3 regions of the Microbacterium sp. As-52 genome follow, and region 1 is predicted to be linked to each of the others. Evidence: predicted binding sites of a transcription regulator. Region 1 holds the regulator's gene; each other region holds the start of a gene.
The links. Region 1 encodes LexA, which represses DNA repair genes until DNA is damaged. Its sites were predicted from a motif close to TCGAACANNTGTTCGA; they were not measured.
Positions count from the first base shown of each region.

Region 2: a site for LexA is predicted at 1,819-1,834, ahead of ACLFA2_RS14645 (DUF222 domain-containing protein). Genes of this name have one in related genera too.
Region 3: a site for LexA is predicted at 1,813-1,828, ahead of ACLFA2_RS05655 (DUF222 domain-containing protein). Genes of this name have one in related genera too.

Region 1 covers NZ_CP188171.1:499,044-502,318, reverse strand. The annotation lists gene ACLFA2_RS02430 (S9 family peptidase) at 1-1,369, opposite strand, end outside; gene lexA (transcriptional repressor LexA) at 1,463-2,149, opposite strand; gene ACLFA2_RS02420 (LysM peptidoglycan-binding domain-containing protein) at 2,439-2,807, shown strand; gene ACLFA2_RS02415 (histidinol-phosphate transaminase) at 2,865-3,275, shown strand, end outside.
Region 2 covers NZ_CP188171.1:3,019,291-3,022,565, forward strand. The annotation lists gene ACLFA2_RS14625 (hypothetical protein) at 1-232, shown strand, start outside; gene ACLFA2_RS14630 (SDR family oxidoreductase) at 264-929, shown strand; gene ACLFA2_RS14635 (DMT family transporter) at 971-1,294, opposite strand; gene ACLFA2_RS14640 (multidrug efflux SMR transporter) at 1,291-1,659, opposite strand; gene ACLFA2_RS14645 (DUF222 domain-containing protein) at 1,895-3,275, shown strand, end outside.
Region 3 covers NZ_CP188171.1:1,177,001-1,180,275, reverse strand. The annotation lists gene ACLFA2_RS05665 (acyl-CoA dehydrogenase family protein) at 1-541, shown strand, start outside; gene ACLFA2_RS05660 (serine hydrolase domain-containing protein) at 653-1,750, shown strand; gene ACLFA2_RS05655 (DUF222 domain-containing protein) at 1,963-3,275, shown strand, end outside.

The DNA.
Region 1 (3,275 bases):
TCACGTCGTCGACGTCGACGACACCCCACTGGCCGTCCAAGCGTTCGCGATAGGCACGACCATAGCCGGTGGAGCCCCCGTAGTTCACGTCGAGCACGCCGATCCCGCGGCTCGTGTAGAAGGCGATCGCTGCCGAGGCTGCCCCGGTCACATGCGCCGTCGGTCCGCCGTGGACCAGCACGACGTAGGGCGGGAGCTCGTCGTCGGGGGCCTCCTCGTCGGGGTTCGCCGGCGGATAGGCGAATGCGTGCACGGCGCCGTGCGGACCGTCGATCTCGATCGACATCGACGCCGGCATCCAGCGCGGATCGACGGGCTCCCCGCCGCGCACGGCGACGACCTCCCCCGACTCGATATCGACGCACCAGAGCCCCGCCGCCACCCGGGAACCGTTGCCGGAGAGCAGCACCCGGGTGCCGTGGACCGCATCGACGCTCACATGACCGTCGCCGGGGAACTCGATGATGCTCTCGCCCCCTCCGGTGTCGATCACGACGACGTCGTCGCGCCCGTTCGTGCGGACGGCGACGATGCGGCCGTCCTCCAACGGCTGATACCAGCGGTTGCCGAGCACCCAGAGCCCGTAGCCCGTGTCGGCATCGGACGGGGCCAGCGGCCGCGGGGATCCGGAAGGCGTCACCCCGTCGATGGCGATGCGGTGGAGTGTCCAGCGGTCATCGGCGATGTCGGCGAAGACCAGTTCCGTGTCGCTGAGCCACTCGGGCTGCAGCGCCGCTCGCGAGGGGATCGTCCGCGGGAGGCCTCCGTCGACCTCGGCGATCTGCACGCGCGCGCTCTCCCACGGCATCTTCCCCCGTTCCCAGGCGACCCACGCGGCGCGGGTCCCGTCAGGGGAGAATGCGGGGTGGGCGAAGAACCCCTCGCCCTGCACGATCACGCTGACCGCGGACTCGTCTTCTGCGGCGGAGCCGTCGAGCGGGATCTCGACGATCGCGCGGAGGTGCGGTGTGGTCGAGAGGTCTTCGCGCACGGCGAGCAGACGTCCGTCCTGCACGCGCAGACCTCCGTGCGCGGGACCGGCAGCGGTGAGCGTGACGAGATCCCCGTCGGGGGTCAGGCGGCGCACCCGCTGGTCTGAGGCGTCGACGAAGTAGAGCGTCCCCCGATCGTCCGCCGTCCAGGCGCCGCCACCGTATTCGTGCACGCGGGAGCGGGCGTTCCAGGGCGCGGGGAGGACCTCGGCGCCCGTGGAACTCCGTACCGTCACCCGTCCCTTCTCGGACGGCACCGACTCACCCCACCAGATCTCCGTGCCGACGAAGCGGGCGCCGTCGATGCGAGGAGAGGACGCCGCGACTGATGCCGCGGAGAAAGGCGAAGGCCAGGAACCGTAGGGGGACGACGTCATGCTTCGAGCCTATGGGGCGCTGGCACGAGCGTCACGCGGGGCGCACACGAAGGCCCTCCAGGGAACCGGGAGGGCCTTCGTCGTGCTCTCGTCTCAGACCGCGCGGAGCACCGCCACGATCTTGCCGAGGATCACGGCTTCATCGCCCAGGATGGGCTCGAACGCCGAGTTGCGCGGGAGCAGCCACGTGTGGCCGTCGCGACGGCGCAGCACCTTGACGGTGGCCTCGCCGTCGAGCATCGCCGCGACGATCTCGCCGTTCTCGGCGCTGTTCTGCGAACGGACGACGACCCAGTCGCCGTCGCAGATGGCGGCGTCGATCATCGACTCGCCGGAGACCTTGAGCATGAACAGGTCGCCCTTGCCCACCAGCTGGCGGGGGAGCGGGAAGATCTCCTCGACCTGCTGGTCGGCGGTGATCGGCACACCCGCGGCGATGCGTCCGACCAGGGGGACGAGTGCCGCATCGCCGACCGGTGTCGCCACGTCGGCGGGATTCTCGGTGCTGGCCCCCGGGAGGTCGATGAGCACTTCCATGGCGCGGGTCTTCCCGGGGTCGCGACGCAGATAGCCGCTGAGCTCCAACTGCCCGAGCTGGTGGGTGACGCTGGAGAGGGACTTGAGACCGACGGCGTCGCCGATCTCGCGCATGCTCGGCGGGTAGCCGTGGTGCGCGATCGAGTTCTGGATGACCTCGAGGATCGCCATCTGCTTCGGGCTGAGGCTCTTCCGGCGGCGCGTGCGCGGTGCCTCCGACTCGGGGGCAGAGTTCTCGCTCATGGTGCTCCTTCAGTGCGTGATCCGACGTCCCTCTTCGAATGTCGGAGGCCCGTGGTGGGGTGTCCTTATCGAAACCGTATCCGAGAAACGGGCCGATCTGGAAGATCTGTTCGAGCGTGTCGGCTCATTTCCGGATTCGGTTTCGAAGAATACTTGACAGATGTTCGAACTCGAAGATATCTTCGGTACGTAGCTTCGCATTCACGGCTCCCGGCCGAGACGGGAATGCGAACGCTACGCCAACTTCCCCGGCGGCCTCACCGCTCCGGGACAGGCTAAGGAGCACCACATGAGCAGCATCAGCTTCAGCACCGCAGCAGTCATTCCGGCGTCGACCCGTCCCACGACGCGACTCCGACTGACGACGCGTGGCCGCGCCGTGCTGCTGGCTTTCGCCTCGGTGCCGCTCGCGATCGGTATCGCCTTCGCGGCGCTCAGCGGTGGCAGCGCGATCGCTTCGGGAGCAGATTCGGCCGCCGTCAGCGTCGAGACGGTGACCGTCATGCCAGGAGACACCCTCTGGTCGATCGCCACCAGCGTCGCTCCCGATGCCGACCCGCGCGACGTCATCGGTGAGATCAGCCGGATGAACCTGCTGCGCGGTGGAGAACTCCAGATCGGCCAGACGCTCGCCATCCCGGCCCAGTACGTGAACTGATCCGGCGGCGGCAGCACAGCAGCAACTTTGCGTCATCGAGGCAAGGCGCCGCTTAACATGGGAAGGGTGACCCTCTCCCTCAACGATCTCCCGCTACGCGACGATCTTCGCGGATTGACGCCATACGGCGCTCCGCAAGCGCCGCTCCCGATCGCGCTCAACGTGAACGAGAACACGCATCCGATCCCCGACGCGGTGGCGAGCGACATCCTCGACGACATCGCCGTCGCGATCCGCGACGTCAACCGCTATCCGGACCGGGAGTTCACGACGCTCCGCGAGTCGTTCGCGGAGTACCTGGGGCATGGGCTCACACCGGAGCAGATCTGGGCCGGCAATGGCTCGAACGAGGTTCTCCAGCACATCCTCCAGGCTTTCGGAGGTCCCGGGCGCACGGCGTTCGGTTTCGCGCCGACGTATTCGATGTACCCGCTCATCGCCCAGGGGACGGGAGCACGCTGGATCGCC
Region 2 (3,275 bases), 1.4 Mb from region 1:
TGCGGTGACAGGCGAGGCTCCAGAGGCCGGTGCGGGGGCGCACGGAGGTCACGGAGGTCTCTCGGGGCTGCTGTCGGTCGTGATCGTCGCCGGAGTGATCGGCGTGGTGCTGTGGACCGTCGTGGCGGACTGGTTCGTCGAGCCCGTCCATCACGGGCGCACCGCGCGAATGGTCGCGACCGAATCGTGGGCGCTGGCCGCCGGGGTCGCCCTGATGTGCCTGGCGACGTGAGGGGAGTTCCGGGTTCCGATAGCGTGGCGACATGCCTCTCGCTCTGATCACCGGTGCCGCCCGTGCCGACAGCATCGCCGCCGGCATCGTCCCTCGACTGCGCGCCGCCGGATGGACCGTCGTCACCAGCGACCTGCACGATGCCGACCACCCGGCCGACCTCTCGACGCACGAGGGACCGGAGGCGCTGATCGCCGAGGTCACCGCCGCGCACGGACCGATCACCGCCCTCATCCTGAGCCATGCGCACGACGTGGAGTCGGGCATCCTCGACACGACCGCCGAGAGCTTCGACCTGCACGTCGCCGTGAACGCGCGGGCGACTCTGCTGCTGATCGCCGCGTTCGCGCGGCAGATCGGCGACGATGGGGGAGTGATCCTCGCGCTCACCAGCGACCACGTCACCGGCAACCTCCCGTACGGCGCATCCAAGGGTGCCCTCGACCGCCTCGTGATCTCTGCGGCGCGCGAGCTCGGTCCGCGCGGGATCTCGGCGAACGTGCTGAACCCCGGCCCCATCGACACCGGCTGGATGGACGACGAGACGCGCACGGGTCTGGCCGGGATGACGCCCCTCGGGCGCCTCGGGCAGCCGGCGGACGTGGCTGCGGTGGTGGAGTTCCTCGTGTCGGACGAGGGGCGCTGGATCTCCGGGCAACTGCTGAAGTCCGACGGCGCGTTCTCGGCGCAGTACTGAGGGGTGCGGGGCGCTCGATCAGTCGGCGGCGCTGGCGATCGTCAGTGCCCGCCGCCGAACTCGATCATCCCGACCCCGACGGCGATGAGTGCGACGCCGACGGCCATCATCGCCGAGAAGTGGTCCTTGAAGATGACCCGTCCCAGCACGGCGGTCAACGCGACGCCGGCGGCGGCCCAGATTCCGTAGGCGACGCCCACCGGCATCCCCAGCGCCAGGATCGTGCCGAGCAGCGTGAACGCCGCGACGTAGCCGACGACGATCACGGGGATCCAACGGCGACGGCGCAGACCCTCGGATGCGCGCAGGCTCAACGTCGCGGTGACCTCGCTGACGATCGCGAGGGAGAGGAGCAGCCAGGTCACGGCGCCACCTCCCTGGTCTCGCGCGTGTGGGAGCCGAGTTCGACGAGCAGCACGCCGACCACGATCACGCCGACGCCGACGATCTGCACCGGTCCCAGCAGCTCGCCGAACAGCACGGTGCCGAGCACAGCGGTCAGCACGACTCCGATCGCCGACCAGATGCCGTACGCGACCCCGACGGCCATGCCGCGATCGAGCACCACCGACAGCAGCCACAGTGAGCCGGAGTAGCCCAGAACCACGACGATCAGCCAGAGCGGATGCGTGAATCCCTCGGCCGCACGCAGCGAGAGGGTCGCGGTGACCTCCAGCCCGATCGCGAGCAGCAGGGGCGGCCATGCCGAACGGCGAGGACGATCTGTCATCGGGGGCCTTTCGTGGAGGGTCCGAGGGGGAGAACGCGAGGGCGGCGTGCAGGATTCCCGGCGCGTGTGGAATCGATGGCGGTCGAGAGCGGGACGGGAGCGAGCTGTCGACGTCGGACAGGAGAGGGATCGTGTCACCGCTGATATGCCGGCATGGATTCGAATATAGCTTCGAATGTCGGTGGTGGTCGCGGTAAAATCGAGTATGTCGAATTTGACCGCGTTGCATGAGGCGATGTCTCGCTTGGATGAGGTGTGGGCGGGTGTGGGGGATTCGGGGGAGTTGTCGCGGGAGCAGTTGGTCGTGGTGAGTGCGTCGATCGGGGTGTTGCGGCGTCGGTTGGATGCGGTGCATGTGTCGGTGGCGGCGTGTATCTCTCGGGAGTCGCGTGCGGAGTTGGGTGCGGGGAGTCTGGCGAAGCAGCAGGGTTTCCGTAGTCCGGCGACGTTGATCGCGGCCGCGACGGGGGTGTCGACGGGTGAGGCGTCGCGTCTTGTCAGGGTGGGTGAGGCGACGGCGCCGCGGAGTGATCTTCTGGGGGCGCGTCTGCCGGCGAGGTATCCGTTGGTGAGTGCGGCGTTGGATGCGGGGGTGCTGGGGGCTCCGGCGGCGGCTTTGATCATCGCGGCGCTGGATCGGTGCCGGGTTGTGGCGGGGGTGGAGCGGATCGCTGAGGGGGAGCGGATGCTGGTGGAGAAGGCGGCAGGGCTCGCGCTCGATGGTGTGCGCATGCTCGTGGTGCGGGTGGAGGCGTGGCTTGACCCGGATGGGGTGGAGCCGCGTGAGGACGAGCGCCGTGGCAGGCGGGCGTTGTCGCTGTTCGAGCGGGACGGGATGGTGCATCTGAACGCGGTGCTCGATGTGGAGACCGCGGCGCCGGTGGTGACGGCGATCCGGGGGTTCGTGACGGCGGTGTTCGCGGCGCGGAAGGATGCTCCCGATGCGGGCGCTCCTGATGGGGATCGGCGGACGGTGCCGATGATCCAGGCGGATGCTCTTTCGGTGTTCTGCGCGCATGTGCTCGGGTGTGAGCGGCGGGTTCCGGTGGCGGGTGCGAGGGTGATCGTGCGGGTGGGTCTCGATGATCTGGAGGCCGGGACCGGGTCGGCGACCGTGGATGGTGTGGATCAGCCGGTCAGTGTCGGGGCGGCGCGGCGGATGGCGGCCGGGGGTGGCGTGATCCCGTGTGTTCTCGGTGGGGACAGTGAGGTTCTCGATTGGGGGCGGGAGAAACGGTTGTTCACCCGGGCGCAACGGCTGGCGTTGGTGGAGCGTGACGGGGGATGCGCGATGTGCGGTTTGCCGCCGGAGATGACGAGGGCGCATCACATCCGCTGGTGGACACGCGATCGCGGGCCGACCGATCTCTCCAACGGGGTGCTGCTGTGTGAGACGTGTCACCATCGCATCCACGACAACGGGTGGGAGATCCGCATCGACGCTCCCGGGACCGGAACCAGAACCGGGAGTGGGACCGGGACCGGAACCGGGAGTGGGACCGGGACCGGAGCCGGGAGTGGGACCGGGACCGGAGCCGGGAGTGGGAGTGGAGCGCGGGTGTGGTTCATTCCGCCGCGATACGTCGACCCGCAACAGGCCCCGAGGCTCGGCGGGC
Region 3 (3,275 bases), 680 kb from region 1:
TTTCCACGGCTGGGACACGGCCGAGCTCAGCTTCACCGACGTGTTCGTCCCCGACGAGAACCTCATCAGCGGCAAGGAGGGCCAGGGCTTCATCCAGCTGATGCTGAACCTGCCGCTCGAGCGTCTCTCGATCGGCGTCGCCGCGGCCGCAGCCGCACAGGCCGCCCTCGACTGGACCATCGCCTACACGAAGGATCGCGAGGCGTTCGGTGAGCGCATCGCCGACTTCCAGAACACCCGCTTCCGGCTCGCCGACATGTCTGCGACCACCGATGCGATGTGGGCGTACATCGACCGCGCACTGCTCGCCTACAAGGACAACACGCTCACCGCGGAGGATGCGGCGAAGGTCAAGTTCTGGGCGACCGAGCGCGAGTGGGAGGTGCTCGACACAGGCGTGCAGCTGCACGGCGGATACGGCTACATCATGGAGTACCCGATCGCGCGCGCCTTCACCGACGCCCGGGTCCACCGCATCTACGGCGGCACGAACGAGATCATGCGCGATCTCGTCGGCCGTCAGATCGTCGGCAAGCGCTGAGATCGTGCACCTGAAGGGGCCCCGGATGCGACGTCCGGGGCCTCTTCCCGTCTCGGCCGGATCGTCGTCGAGGCGTGGACACGGGTGCTGCCGCCGGGTTGAATCGAGGGCATGACGACCTTGTTCCGGCAGATCATGGAAGACCACGTCGCGCGGGGCACCGCTCCGGGGATCATCGGCGTGCTCGGCGCTCCTGGCGGGGCCATCGAGATCGTCACGGCCGGCGATCTCCCGGCGGATGCGATCGTCCGCATCCAGTCGATGACGAAGCCGATCCTCGCGGTCGCGGCGCTGAGGCTCGTGCAGGAGGGACGCCTCCGGCTCGATGACCCTGTGGAGCGATGGCTGCCTGAACTCGCCGACCGCTGGGTGCTGCGCGCTCCGGACGCCCCGCTCGACGACGTCGTACCCGCGACGACGCCGATCACGCTGCGGCACCTGCTCACGAACACCTCCGGATACGGGGTGCAGGTCGTGCCGTCCCCGCTGGCGGAGGCGATGATCGGGAACCGGACGGCCGCAGGGCAGGAACCTGTCGCGATGGGCGCTCAGGAGTGGCTGGACGCGCTGGCCGTGCTCCCGCTGGCCTTCGAACCCGGCATCGGATGGCGTTACCACCACTCCTTCGGGATCCTCGGGATCCTGCTCTCGCGGGTGGTCGACGGTTCGCTGGAGGATCATCTGCGACGCGACCTCTTCGCCCCGCTCGGCATGGTCGACACCGGGTACGCGGTGCCCCTCGACGAGGCGTACCGGCTGCCCGCCGCGTATCGCCACGAGCACGGCGCCCTGGTCGAGATCGAGCCCGCCGCCGGGGGCTTCTCCGTCGCGCCCGCTCCGTTCGACCTCAGTCATTCGGAGCTCGTGTCGACCGCGGCCGACTATGCGGCTTTCGCGGGGATGGTCGCCGCAGGGGGACGGCATGACGGCAACGTCATCATCGACCCCGAACTGCTCGCGCTGATGCGTACCGACCAGGTGCCGTCGAGCGCGAAGACCGACGACAGCTTCTTCCCGGGATTCTGGGAGGGCACGGGCTGGGGGTTCGGCGTCGCGGTGCAGACCGAGGGAGAGAACGCGGGTCGCCACGGCTGGTCGGGCGGGCAGGGGACGGACTTCTGGGTCGATCCCGACGGCTCCTTCGGGATCGTGCTGAGTCAGGTCGAGATGGGCCCGGAGATCATGGGGCTGTTCGCCGACGTGCAGTGACGATCTCCGGCACCGCCGGGCGTCGCTCGGTGTGCTCGGAATGCCGGTGCACCGATATTCATTCGAATATAGCTTCGAATTTCGGTGGTGGTCGCGGTAAAATCGAGTATGTCGAATTTGACCGCGTTGCATGAGGCGATGTCTCGCTTGGATGAGGTGTGGGCGGGGCGGGTGTGGGGGATTCGGGGGAGTTGTCGCGGGAGCAGTTGGTCGTGGTGAGTGCGTCGATCGGGGTGTTGCGGCGTCGGTTGGATGCGGTGCATGTGTCGGTGGCGGCGTGTATCTCTCGGGAGTCGCGTGCGGAGTTGGGTGCGGGGAGTCTGGCGAAGCAGCAGGGTTTCCGTAGTCCGGCGACGTTGATCGCGGCCGCGACGGGGGTGTCGACGGGTGAGGCGTCGCGTCTTGTCAGGGTGGGTGAGGCGACGGCGCCGCGGAGTGATCTTCTGGGGGCGCGTCTGCCGGCGAGGTATCCGTTGGTGAGTGCGGCGTTGGATGCGGGGGTGCTGGGGGCTCCGGCGGCGGCTTTGATCATCGCGGCGCTGGATCGGTGCCGGGTTGTGGCGGGGGTGGAGCGGATCGCTGAGGGGGAGCGGATGCTGGTGGAGAAGGCGGCAGGGCTCGCGCTCGATGGTGTGCGCATGCTCGTGGTGCGGGTGGAGGCGTGGCTTGACCCGGATGGGGTGGAGCCGCGTGAGGACGAGCGCCGTGGCAGGCGGGCGTTGTCGCTGTTCGAGCGGGACGGGATGGTGCATCTGAACGCGGTGCTCGATGTGGAGACCGCGGCGCCGGTGGTGACGGCGATCCGGGGGTTCGTGACGGCGGTGTTCGCGGCGCGGAAGGATGCTCCCGATGCGGGCGCTCCTGATGGGGATCGGCGGACGGTGCCGATGATCCAGGCGGATGCTCTTTCGGTGTTCTGCGCGCATGTGCTCGGGTGTGAGCGGCGGGTTCCGGTGGCGGGTGCGAGGGTGATCGTGCGGGTGGGTCTCGATGATCTGGAGGCCGGGACCGGGTCGGCGACCGTGGATGGTGTGGATCAGCCGGTCAGTGTCGGGGCGGCGCGGCGGATGGCGGCCGGGGGTGGCGTGATCCCGTGTGTTCTCGGTGGGGACAGTGAGGTTCTCGATTGGGGGCGGGAGAAACGGTTGTTCACCCGGGCGCAACGGCTGGCGTTGGTGGAGCGTGACGGGGGATGCGCGATGTGCGGTTTGCCGCCGGAGATGACGAGGGCGCATCACATCCGCTGGTGGACACGCGATCGCGGGCCGACCGATCTCTCCAACGGGGTGCTGCTGTGTGAGACGTGTCACCATCGCATCCACGACAACGGGTGGGAGATCCGCATCGACGCTCCCGGGACCGGAACCAGAACCGGGAGTGGGACCGGGACCGGAACCGGGAGTGGGACCGGGACCGGAGCCGGGAGTGGGACCGGGACCGGAGCCGGGAGTGGGGGTGGAGCGCGGGTGTGGTTCATTCCGCCGCGATACGTCGACCCACAGCAGGCCCCGAGGCTCGGCGGGCG